2 regions of the Fusobacterium mortiferum ATCC 9817 genome follow, and region 1 is predicted to be linked to the other one. Evidence: riboswitches for the same ligand, from Rfam matches in the RefSeq annotation. Region 1 holds a riboswitch; the other holds the start of a gene.

Region 1 (5,710 bases):
CTTAGTAGATTTACCAGCAAATATAATCAATCCAATAACTTTAGCTGAAAGAACAGTTGAATTAGGAAAAGAGTTTGGATTTGAGGTTGAAGTACTAGATGATAATAAGATACAAGAGTTAGGAATGAATTTATTATATAGTGTAGGAAAAGCCTCTGTTACAAAACCAAGACTTATAGTCATGAGATATTTTGGTGATAGAGATTCTAAAGATATAATGGGATTAGTAGGAAAAGGACTTACATATGATACTGGAGGGCTTTGTATAAAGCCGGCTGATTCTATGATGAATATGAAAGATGATATGACAGGAGGAGCTACAGTAATAGGGGCTATGTGTGCTATCGCTAAAAATAGACTTAAGAAAAATGTAGTGGCTGTTGTTCCAGCTTGTGAAAATGCTATCAATGGGAATTCATATAGACCAGGAGATATTATAAAATCTATGAATGGGAAGTATGTGGAAATAATAAATACTGATGCAGAAGGTAGACTTGCATTAGCAGATGCTATAACATATATAGTAAGAAATGAAAAAGTATCAGAGATAATAGATGTAGCTACCCTTACAGGAGCTATGATGGTAGCTTTAGGTACTTTTACTACAGGGGTATTCTCTAATAGAGATGAAGTTTACTCTCTTTTAGAAAAATCTTGTAGTAAATATGGAGAGAGAATTTGGAGAATGCCATTAGATGAAGAGTTTGCTGAGGATTTAAAATCTGATGTAGCAGACTTAAAACATATGGGAGCTAGATGGGGAGGTGCTATATCAGCAGCAAAATTTTTAGAAATATTTGCTGAAGGAACACCTTGGACACATATGGATATAGCTGGAACAGCTTATAATAATTCAAGTAAATGGTATAAAAAGGGAGCTTCTGGAGTTCATGTAAGAGGACTTTATGAGTATTGCAAAAATAGATAAAAAAATTATAGACAAAACGAATATTAAGTGATATATTATATTTTGTTAATAATAACTGGGGAGCCTTTTGGCTGAGAATGAGTAAAACTCTAAACCCATTGAACTTGATTTGGTTAATACCAACGAAAGGAGTAGTTATAACTAAGATATTAATTTATAATTCCTCCTTTTGTAATTTAAAAGGAGGATTTTTTTATGGGATTGAAAGATTGTTTATGGTGTATTGGAGGTGCTAGCAAGGGAGTATCTGGAGCTAGATTTTCATTATACCCAATGAGTGACAACTTTGTTGAGATTATTTTAGGGGGACTTGAAAAAACAGATACAAGTAAAGTTTGGAAACAAACAGATAAATTGAGTACTTGTGTAAGAGGAAAAAGAGTGCATGTTTTTGATGTAGTAAAAGGGCTTTTTGTAAATGCTTACAGAGAAGATGTACATATGGCTTTAGAAGCTACTTTTTCTAAAGGGTGTCCTGGAGATACTGATGCTGATTCATTTATGGAAGTAGACGATGAAAAGGTAAATGAGAAAAATATTAGAGATAAAAAATTTGATGTAGTTAGTAAAATTTCTTTCTATCCAATGGGAGAAGAGGATTATATGGAACATATAGCAAAAATTGTTATGACAGCTAAAGAGAGAGGAGTTTTTGCTAGAAGCTCTCACTATGTTTCTATATTAGAGGGAGATGTACACAATGTTTTTGATGTATTAGAGGAGATTTTCAAATATGGAGAGGAAAATCTATCTCACTATATTTTACAAGTAACTATTTCTGTAAATAGTCCAACAAAGGAGTAAGAGTATGTTTAATTGGAAATTAAAAGATGTAATAATGGTTTGTATTTTTTCAGTGGTATTTTCATTTATCTATCTATGGGCTGTATATTTAGCTAATTTTATGGCGACACTATTAGCACCATTTGGATTAGCTCCATATGCCTATGAGATAGTTTTTGGTGTGTGGTTTATGGCTTCTACATTTGTTCCATATATTATTCAAAGAGCTGGAGTAGCTACAATTTCAGAAGTTTTATCTGCTGTAATAGAGGTAATTATGGGAAATATGTTTGGACCAATAGTTATTTTATCTGGAATAATTCAAGGAATGGGACCAGAGCTTGTTTTTGCAAGAAAAGGTTATAGAGATTTCTCTATGAAAAATATGTGTATAGCTGCTGTAGCTGCCTGTGTATTTAGTTTTATATGGGGATTTGTAAGAGGAGGATATGTAAAATTTACTCCTATGTATATTTTAGGAATGTTTATTGTAAGAGTGATTAGTTCTATATTCTTTGCTGGTATTATCTCTAAATTATTAGCTGAAAAATTAGCAAAAACTGGGGCTTTAAGTAGTTATAGATTAGGGCAAGACGAGATAGAGGAGTAAGATGGAAAAGTTAGTTTGTAAAAATATAACTTTTAAATATTCAGAAAAATCAAAAAGAGAGATAGTTAAAAATTTCTCTCTTTCTTTTAATTCTGGAGAAATTTATCTAATTACTGGTTTTTCTGGCTGTGGAAAATCTACACTTGCTTATATACTAGCTGGACTTTATCCAGAACATAAGGGAGTATTAGTAGAGGGAGATATTATTTTAGATGGCAAAGAGATAGAAAAATATTCTACACAGGATAGAGCTAAAAAGATAGGTATGATGTTTCAAAATACAGATACACAATTTTGTATGGAAAGTGTAAAGGAAGAGGTAATCTTTACCTTAGAAAATATTAATTATCCTGTGGAAGAGATGGATAAAAAGGTAGATGAAGTATTAGAGAAGTGTGGAATATTATATCTAAAAGATAGAGAGATAAGTACTCTTTCAGGTGGAGAAAAGCAAAAAGTTGCATTAGCTACTATTTTAGCTTTAGAATCAGAGATTATAATATTAGATGAACCTTTTGCAAATGTAGATATATTTTCAGCCCAAGAGATAATAGATATTCTTTTAGAATTAAATGGAAAAAAAGAGACTACTCTTATAATTATAGACCATAGATTATCCCTTTGGAAAAAAGTAAATTATAATTTAATTACTTTAGATAGAGGGTGTAAAATTTCAGATGAAAATTTAAATATATATTTGGAAGATAGAGAAATTTCAGATAAAAAAAGATATATAGATGATGAAATAGGAGATAATATATTTGAGATTAAGGACTTAGAGTTAGGTTATGGAAAAAATATTTTAGCTGAAAAACTTTCATTTAAGATATCAAAGGGAAAAATAACTTCAATAATAGGTAAGAGTGGAGCTGGAAAAAGTTCTCTTTTAAATCTTTTAGTTGGAATTGTAAAATATAAAAAGGGAAGTATACTGTTTGAAGGTAGGGAGTTTAAAAAATTAAAGGATAGAGAGTTATTACAGGAGATAGGAATAGTTTTTCAAAATCCTCAAAACCAATTTATAACCTATAAAGTAATAGATGAACTACTTTTTACTTTAAATAGAGTATACAAAAATCAAAGTGAAAAAAATATAGAGAGAGCTGAAAACTTACTTAGAGAGTTTAATCTTTACGAGTATAAAAATTTTTCTCCTTACTCGTTGAGTCAAGGACAGCAGAGAAAACTAGCTGTTCTTTCAATGTTGTGTGGAAACCAAAAGGTTTTACTTTGTGATGAGCCAACATATGGACAGGATAATAAAACTAGTAGGGAGATTATGGAGTTTCTGTCAAAAAAATCTAAAGAGGGGCTTAGTATAATTTTAGTTTCTCACGATATAAACTTAGTAGTTGAGTATTCAGATTGTATATATGAATTTAAAGATAAGGAGATGAGAAGAGTTGAGTATATCTAAATTAAATCCAGGATATAAAGGGTTGACAATATTTCTAATATCTCTTATTCTCTCTTTTGAATACAACTACTATATTAATTTTTCAATATTTTTGATATCTATTTTACTTATGATAATTTCAAAAGTTAATATAAAAAAACTGTGTATTTCATTTTTACCAGTAATAATTATGGCTCTTGGAATATTTTTTACTGGATATTTTTATGGTAGTGAAGAGGTAAGTACTAATATAAATGATATGACAAAAATTGTTGTAACTATGGAAAATAGTGAAAGTGGTTTACAGCTTTCTGCAAGAGTATTAGCTTACGCAGGATTGGGATTTTTATTTGTTTATACCACTAATCCAAGACATTTTATATTGAGCCTTATGCAACAATTTAAACTTTCAGAAAAATTTGCTTATGGTATAATGGCTGCTTATAATTTTATTCCCATAGTGAAAAATGAGTATAGAAATATCTCATATGCTTATAGAGCGAGGGGAGTAAAGAGAAATCTTTTTATGTTACCTATGTTGGTTACAGCTATCCGAGCTTCTGAAAATATAGCTATGGCAATGGAATCAAAGGGGTTTCAAGTTGGAAGTAAAAGAAGTCAGTATGTAAAGTTGAAAGTTAATAAAATAGATTATCTACTTTTGATTTTTTTACCTAGTTTGATACTGTTTTTAGTAATTAAATTTTAAAAATTGTAACTACTCAGCAATTTATGATTTAAAAAGAAAACTAAGAATTGTTCTCTATTCCAAGAAGTTGAATAAGAAATATCTTTAAGAATTACGGAGATTGAAAAGAATATTAGAGTAAGTTAGAGAAAACGAGTGCTAAAAAACATAACTGTTTGAGGCGTAGCCGAGTTTTATGTTTTTAACGAGTTGAACTTTACTTACTCTTTATTCTTTGAACGAGAGTAATTCTTAAGATTTGATAAATTACACAACTCTTTGAGTTTTCTTAAATCAATCTACTGGCTGAGTAGTTACAAAAAATATTACATTACAACAATTTTATAAAAAATATTTAATATTCATATAGCTCTAAAGGAAGACCATCTGGGTCTTTAAAAAATGTAAATTTTTTTCCTGTTATCTCATCTATTCTAATTTCTTCACACTCAATATTGTAACTTAACAATTTTTTTCTTTCATCTTCTATATCATCCACTTCAAAAGCTAAATGTCTAAGACCTCTTGCTTCAGGATTATTTACTCTTTTAGGAGGATTAGGAAATGAAAATAACTCTATTTGATAAATTTCATTAATTTTTAAATCTAATTTATAAGATTTTCTTTCTTCTCTATATGTTTCTTTTAAAATTTTAAATCCTAAAATATTAGTATAAAAATTTTTAGATTTTTCATAGTCAGAAACAATAATAGCTACATGATGAATTTTTTTAATATTTAACATAGTTGTTCTCCTTATGTTAATTAGATTTATAGCATTAGGACTTTTTAATTAAGAATTTATACTCCCATTTTTTGTAATATCTCCTCTATAATATCATCAGAACGATATCCAGCAAAATACTCTTTGCTTACATTTTCAAAACCAATATTTCTATATTTAGCAGGTCTTCCTACATATCTTGTTACAAATTCAAAATTTTCATCTAATATAGCAAGAGTAGGAACAACATATAACTCCTCAGAGATATTTAATTTTTCTCTAAGATATTTAAAACCTCTTCCTTCTGTTATGATTCTAAGTTTTATATTTGGGTTAATCTCTGTCATTTTAACAAGTACAGGTATAGTAGCTCTTACATATGGACACCAAGATTCAGCACTTAATAAAAAATTATAAGGTTTATCAAGGTTCTTTATTTTGTTAGTGTACTCTTCACAAATAGAAATAACCTTAGTTATCTCTGCAATTTTTTCTCTTTCACTAGCACTTGCAATACTTAAAAAAGTTTCATAACTCATTCCTGTTTCAAATAATTCTTTATACTCCATTATAATACCTCC
Region 2 (5,710 bases), on a different contig from region 1:
AAATCCATCTACTACTATATCACAATCTTTGAAAAACTCTCTCATATTCTCTTTTTCAAGTTTTATTACTTCAACCTCATAATTACCCTGTGAGATTTTGGTAAGATTTTCCTTTAGAGTTTCAGATTTATATTTTCCTATCTGCTCTTCAAAGTAAAACTGTCTATTGAGATTGGATTTTTCTATTCTATCAAAATCTCCAAATTTTAGATTAGTAATTCCACTTCTAACTAGATGCATAGCCACATTTGAGCCTATCCCACCTGTACCAGCTATACCTATTTTCATAATAATGTCTCCCAATCTTTATACTTAGGTTCTAATCCTCTTTTTCTAATAGCTTCCACTATCTCTTCTACACTTCTATTGTCAGTTATATCAAATTGAGCTGTTGATTCATTTTCGTGTGAATAACCACCTACTTCAGTTTTTGAACCTGCTGAAAATTTAGTAATTCCTAGTTGTAATAGATTGTCTCTCATATAAGCACTCTCCCTAGTTGATAGAGTTATTCCTGCTGTTGGTTGGAAAATTCTATTGGCTAATATTATCTGTACAAAGGTAATATCATCAACAGCATAACTATCTTTTAAATTTCCTTCTGCTTCATTTACTCTAGGGAAAGAGATACTAAACTCACTGTTTGGATAATTATCTATAAGGTATTTCAGATGCAATCCTGTTTTAAAAGCATCACTTCTTATATCTCCAAGTCCTAATAGTGCTCCTATTCCTATTGTTCTTAAGCCAGCTTTAGCCCCTCTTTCTGGAGTGTCCAATCTATATCTAAAATTTCTTTTTTCACCCGATAGATGTACCTCTGCATATCTTTTTTCATCATAAGTCTCTTGGTATACAGTAAGTCCATCTAATCCATCTTCTGCTAGATATCTATAATCTTCTTCGTCTAATGGCATTACTTCAATAGATACAGATGAGAAATATTTTTTCAATACATCTATTCCTCCTTTTAAATACTCCTTATCTACTAATCCTTTAGCTTCTCCAGTTAAAAGAAGTATATTTTCTATTCCAGATTTTGCTATCTCTTTAGCTTCTCTTTCTATCTCCTCATATTTCATATGTCTTCTTATTATATGATTTTTTTTAGAAAATCCACAATAGATACAGTTACTAGTACAATAATTAGAAACATATATTGGAAGATATAGTCCTATTACATTCCCAAAATATTGTCTTGTCAACTTATGTGCTCTTTGAGCCATTTTTTCTATATGATTTTTTGCTCTAGGAGATAAAAGATTTAGATAATCATATACAGATAATTTGTCTTTTTCTATACTTTTCAATATCTCTTCATCAGTTACAGAATTAAAATATCCCTCAAAATCAAAATCTTTCCATTTAACTAGTTCATCATAGTAACTCATTCTACTCACCTCTAAATAAAAATCCTGTAAGTGGTGATGAAGCACTAGCATATTTTTGTTCCTCTGCTAGTTGAGCTAAGAAAGCTTCTCTTCCAGCTTCTACCGCTAGTGCAAAAGCTCTTCCCATTTTAACTGGGTCTTGTGCTGTGGCAATAGCTGTATTTACAAGTACAGCATCACACCCCATCTCCATAGCTATAGCTGCATCTGATGGTTTCCCTATTCCAGCATCTACTATGATAGGTACTCTATTATTTTCTAATAACATCTCTACAAATGGTTTTGTAAGTATTCCTCTATTTGAACCAATAGGAGAACCAAGTGGCATAACTGCTGCTGCCCCAGCATCTTCTAATCTTTTAGCTGTTATTAAATCAGGCATAATATATGGTAATACTATAAATCCCTCATCAGCTAAAACCTTAGTTGCCTTTATAGTTTCACTATTATCTGGCATAAGATATTTACTATCATTTATTATCTCAATTTTTATAAAATCTCCACATCCAGCTTCTCTAGCTATTCTTGCTATTTTTATAGCTTCCTCTGCTGTTCTAGCCCCTGAAGTATTAGGTAACAATGTTATATGTTTTGGAATATAGTTTAAAATATTCTCCTTTGGATTTTGGAAGTTTATTCTTCTAAGTGCCATTGTTATAATTTGAGAACCACTAGCTTCTAACATAGGAGCTACTAAATTTTTATCAGCAAATTTTCCTGTTCCTGTAAGTAATCTACTACTAAACTCTTTTCCTTTTAAAATAAATTTTTCCATCTTTTCCTCCAATTATATTGTTAGTATTTTTTACTAGCAACTCATTCTCTCTTTATAATTTAATAAATTTCTCTTTTTATCCTTAAATTTTCACAAATTTGTCCTATATTATCAATTATAAAACTATCCTCCAGAAACGAAAGATAAAACTTCTAGATGATAATCTTCAGCTATTTTTTCTGTTTTCCAGTTATTTTTTTTCACTATTTCATCATTTACTAGAACAACAGCTCCAGATAAATCTATATTCCATTTTACTGATAATTCATTAAGTAACTCTTCCACAGTGATATTATCTTTTGAAATCTCATATTTTTCCCCATTTAAAATAATATTCATATTATCACCTTAATCTAAAATTTCGTTACATCTCTTCATTGGGCATAGATCTCCACACATTGTACAAACCTCTTCTTCAATAGGTTTTGAAGATTTTCTATACTCTTTTGCTTTTTCTGGGTCTAGACACTCTTCAAACATTCCATTCCAGTTTAACTCCCCTCTATGTTTACTCATTCTATTATCCCAATCTCTAGCTCCTTTTATTCCCTTAGCTATATCTGCTGCATGTCCAGCTATTCTTGAAGCCATAATTCCCTCTTTCATATCTTCTAAAGTTGGAAGTCTTAAGTGTTCAGCTGGAGTTACATAACATAGGAAATCTGCTCCATTAGCTGCAGCAATAGCTCCACCAATAGCAGCTGTTATATGGTCATATCCAGGTGCCACATCAGTTACTAATGGTCCAAGTACATAGAAAGGTGCATTATGACAAAGTTTTTTCTCAATTTGCATATTAGTAACTATCTCATGCATAGGGATATGTCCAGGTCCCTCTATCATCACTTGTACATCTTTTTCCCAAGCTCTTTTTGTAAGTTCTCCTAGTATTATCAACTCTTGAATTTGAGGAGCATCAGTTGAGTCAGCTATACTTCCTGGTCTTAATCCATCTCCTAAGCTTAATGTAACATCATATTTTCTACAAATTTCAAGTAATCTATCATAGTGCTCATAGAAAGGATTTTCTTTATCATTTAATATCATCCATTGAAAAAGAATAGAACCTCCTCTACTTACTATCTTTGTAAGTCTTTTATTATTTTTTAATCTATCTACACAAGTTCTATTTAGTCCTGCATGTATAGTTAAGAAATCTATTCCATCTTCACAATGCATCTCTACTACTCTAAACAGATCTTCTACGCTCATATCTTTTATATTTTTTCCTAGTTTTGCTACTGCATCATACATAGGAACAGTTCCTAACATAACTGTCGACTTTTCTACTAGCTCTTTTCTAAATTTTTGTGTATCTCCAAAAGTACTCAAATCCATTATAGCATCTGCTCCATACTCAATAGCTTTTTGTACCTTTACCATCTCCCCACAGTAATCACAACAATCTTCTGATACCCCTAGATTTACATTTACTTTTGTTCTTGTCCCCTCTCCTACTGCTCTTGGATATATATTTTTATGGTTTTTATTTGCTGGAATTACTATGCTCCCTTTAGCTATCTTTTCCATAAGCTCTTCCTTGCTCATTTGCTCATCTCTAGCTACTATTTCCATCTCCTTAGTAAATATTCCTTTTTTTGCTGCTTCCATCTGTGTTGAATACATATTTCCTCCTAAATCTTTCTCTAATTTTTCTAATAAAAAAAGCTCTGTACCAATGTACAGAGCTATAATTATACTGATTAATAAAAATCTAGTAAACATATTGCTTCCCTACGCTGGTATTATCCATATCAGGTTCTAAGGGTCAAGATTTCTCTTTCTCAGCCTAACGGCTCCCCTAGCAATCAACTATTCAATTTTTCTATCCTTACAAGCAAATTATATACTTGTAATTTTATTTTGTCAAGATAATTTTTTATTTGTTTTCCGCTTTCTTTCCTCTAAGATATCTATCTATCTCAGCTGCTGCTTTTTTCCCAGCTTCCATAGCTAATATAACAGTAGCTGCTCCTGTTACAGCATCTCCACCAGCAAAAACTCCCTCTCTTGAAGTTTTTCCATTTTCATCTGTCTCGATACCTTTCCATCTAGTAGTTACTAAATCTTTAGTAGTATCAGCAATCAATGGATTTGGAGAAGTTCCCAGTGACATAATGACAGTTTCTCCCTCTAATATAAATTCACTTCCATCTATCACAGAGAATTTTGCTCTTCCACTTTCATCTGGCTCTCCTAATTCCATTCTTACACACTTAACCTCTTTTACCCAACCTTTTTCATCTCCAATTATCTCTATTGGGTTTACTAGAAATTGGAATTTTACTCCCTCTTCTTTAGCATGATGTATCTCTTCACGTCTTGCTGGTAATTCTGCCTCTCCTCTTCTATATAGCACAGTTACATCTGCTCCTAATCTCTTTGCTGTTCTAGCTGCATCCATAGCTACGTTTCCTCCACCTACAACAAAGACTCTCTTTCCTATTTTTATAGGAGTAGCACAATCCTTTCTATTAGCTTTCATTAAGTTTACTCTTGTTAAAAACTCATTAGCTGAAATTACTCCATTATAATTTTCTCCTGGAATATTCATAAATCTCGGAAGTCCTGCTCCACTTCCTATAAATACAGCAGAATATCCCTTTTTATCTAACAAATCATCCACAGTAAAAGTTCTTCCTACAAAAGTATCAGTATGTACCTTTACTCCTAAAGAGTATAATTTCTCTATCTCTTTATCTACTACTTCTTCTTTTGGAAGTCTAAACTCTGGAATACCATAACTCAATACACCACCAAGTTTATGTAATGCTTCATATATAGTTACATCATAACCAAGCTTTGCTAAATCTCCAGCAGCTGTAAGTCCAGCAGGTCCTCCACCAATTATAGCTACCTTTTCCTCTCTTTTCTCCTCTACTTCTACCTTTGTATTATTTCTAATAGCCCAATCTCCTACAAATCTCTCTAGTTTTCCAATAGATACAGGCTCCCCTTTTATTCCTAAAATACACTTTCCTTCACATTGAGTTTCTTGAGGGCACACTCTTCCACATATAGCTGGTAGATTAGAGTATTTTGAAATTACTTTACTAGCTCCCTCTATATCCCCTCTCTTTATCTCTTGAATAAAAGCTGGTATATCTATTGATACTGGACATTCTTTTACACATAGTGGATTTTTACAATTCAGACATCTTTGTGCTTCTTTTTGTGCTTCTTCAAGATTATATCCATAGCACACTTCATAGAAATTTTTATTTCTCTTATCTGGGTCTTGCTCTCTTACAGGAACCCTTCCTTTTATTTCAGATAAGTCACTATGCATAGGACAAGAATCATTATGATGTGTCTCTCCATCTTCTATCTCAAGAATATTTCTTCCCTCTGTAGTTTTATACATCATCTGTCTTCTCATTGCTTCATCATAGTCTACCTTATCTCCATCAAACTCTGGTCCATCTACACAAGCAAATTTTACCTTACCATCTATTGTAACTCTACAAGCTCCACACATTCCTGTTCCATCTACCATAAGTGGGTTTAAGCTTACTGTATTTGGCAGATTATACTCTCTACATTT

The links. A riboswitch is a leader RNA that binds a small molecule or an ion and turns the genes downstream of it on or off. The one in region 1 is predicted to bind thiamine pyrophosphate.
Region 2: another riboswitch for thiamine pyrophosphate. It lies ahead of thiC (phosphomethylpyrimidine synthase ThiC); the one in region 1 lies ahead of FMAG_RS05110 (YkoF family thiamine/hydroxymethylpyrimidine-binding protein).

What each region holds. Positions count from the first base shown of each region.
Region 1 covers NZ_GL987988.1:861,005-866,714, forward strand. The annotation lists gene FMAG_RS05105 (leucyl aminopeptidase) at 1-928, shown strand, start outside; TPP riboswitch at 975-1,076, shown strand; gene FMAG_RS05110 (YkoF family thiamine/hydroxymethylpyrimidine-binding protein) at 1,124-1,732, shown strand; gene FMAG_RS05115 (ECF transporter S component) at 1,737-2,321, shown strand; gene FMAG_RS05120 (ABC transporter ATP-binding protein) at 2,323-3,738, shown strand; gene FMAG_RS05125 (energy-coupling factor transporter transmembrane component T family protein) at 3,725-4,426, shown strand; gene gloA2 (SMU1112c/YaeR family gloxylase I-like metalloprotein) at 4,761-5,150, opposite strand; gene FMAG_RS05135 (thioredoxin family protein) at 5,207-5,698, opposite strand.
Region 2 covers NZ_GL987994.1:744,285-749,994, reverse strand. The annotation lists gene thiF (sulfur carrier protein ThiS adenylyltransferase ThiF) at 1-288, opposite strand, end outside; gene thiH (2-iminoacetate synthase ThiH) at 285-1,391, opposite strand; gene FMAG_RS13155 (thiazole synthase) at 1,393-2,166, opposite strand; gene thiS (sulfur carrier protein ThiS) at 2,290-2,505, opposite strand; gene thiC (phosphomethylpyrimidine synthase ThiC) at 2,515-3,792, opposite strand; TPP riboswitch at 3,881-3,979, opposite strand; gene FMAG_RS13140 (bifunctional dihydroorotate dehydrogenase B NAD binding subunit/NADPH-dependent glutamate synthase) at 4,046-5,710, opposite strand, start outside.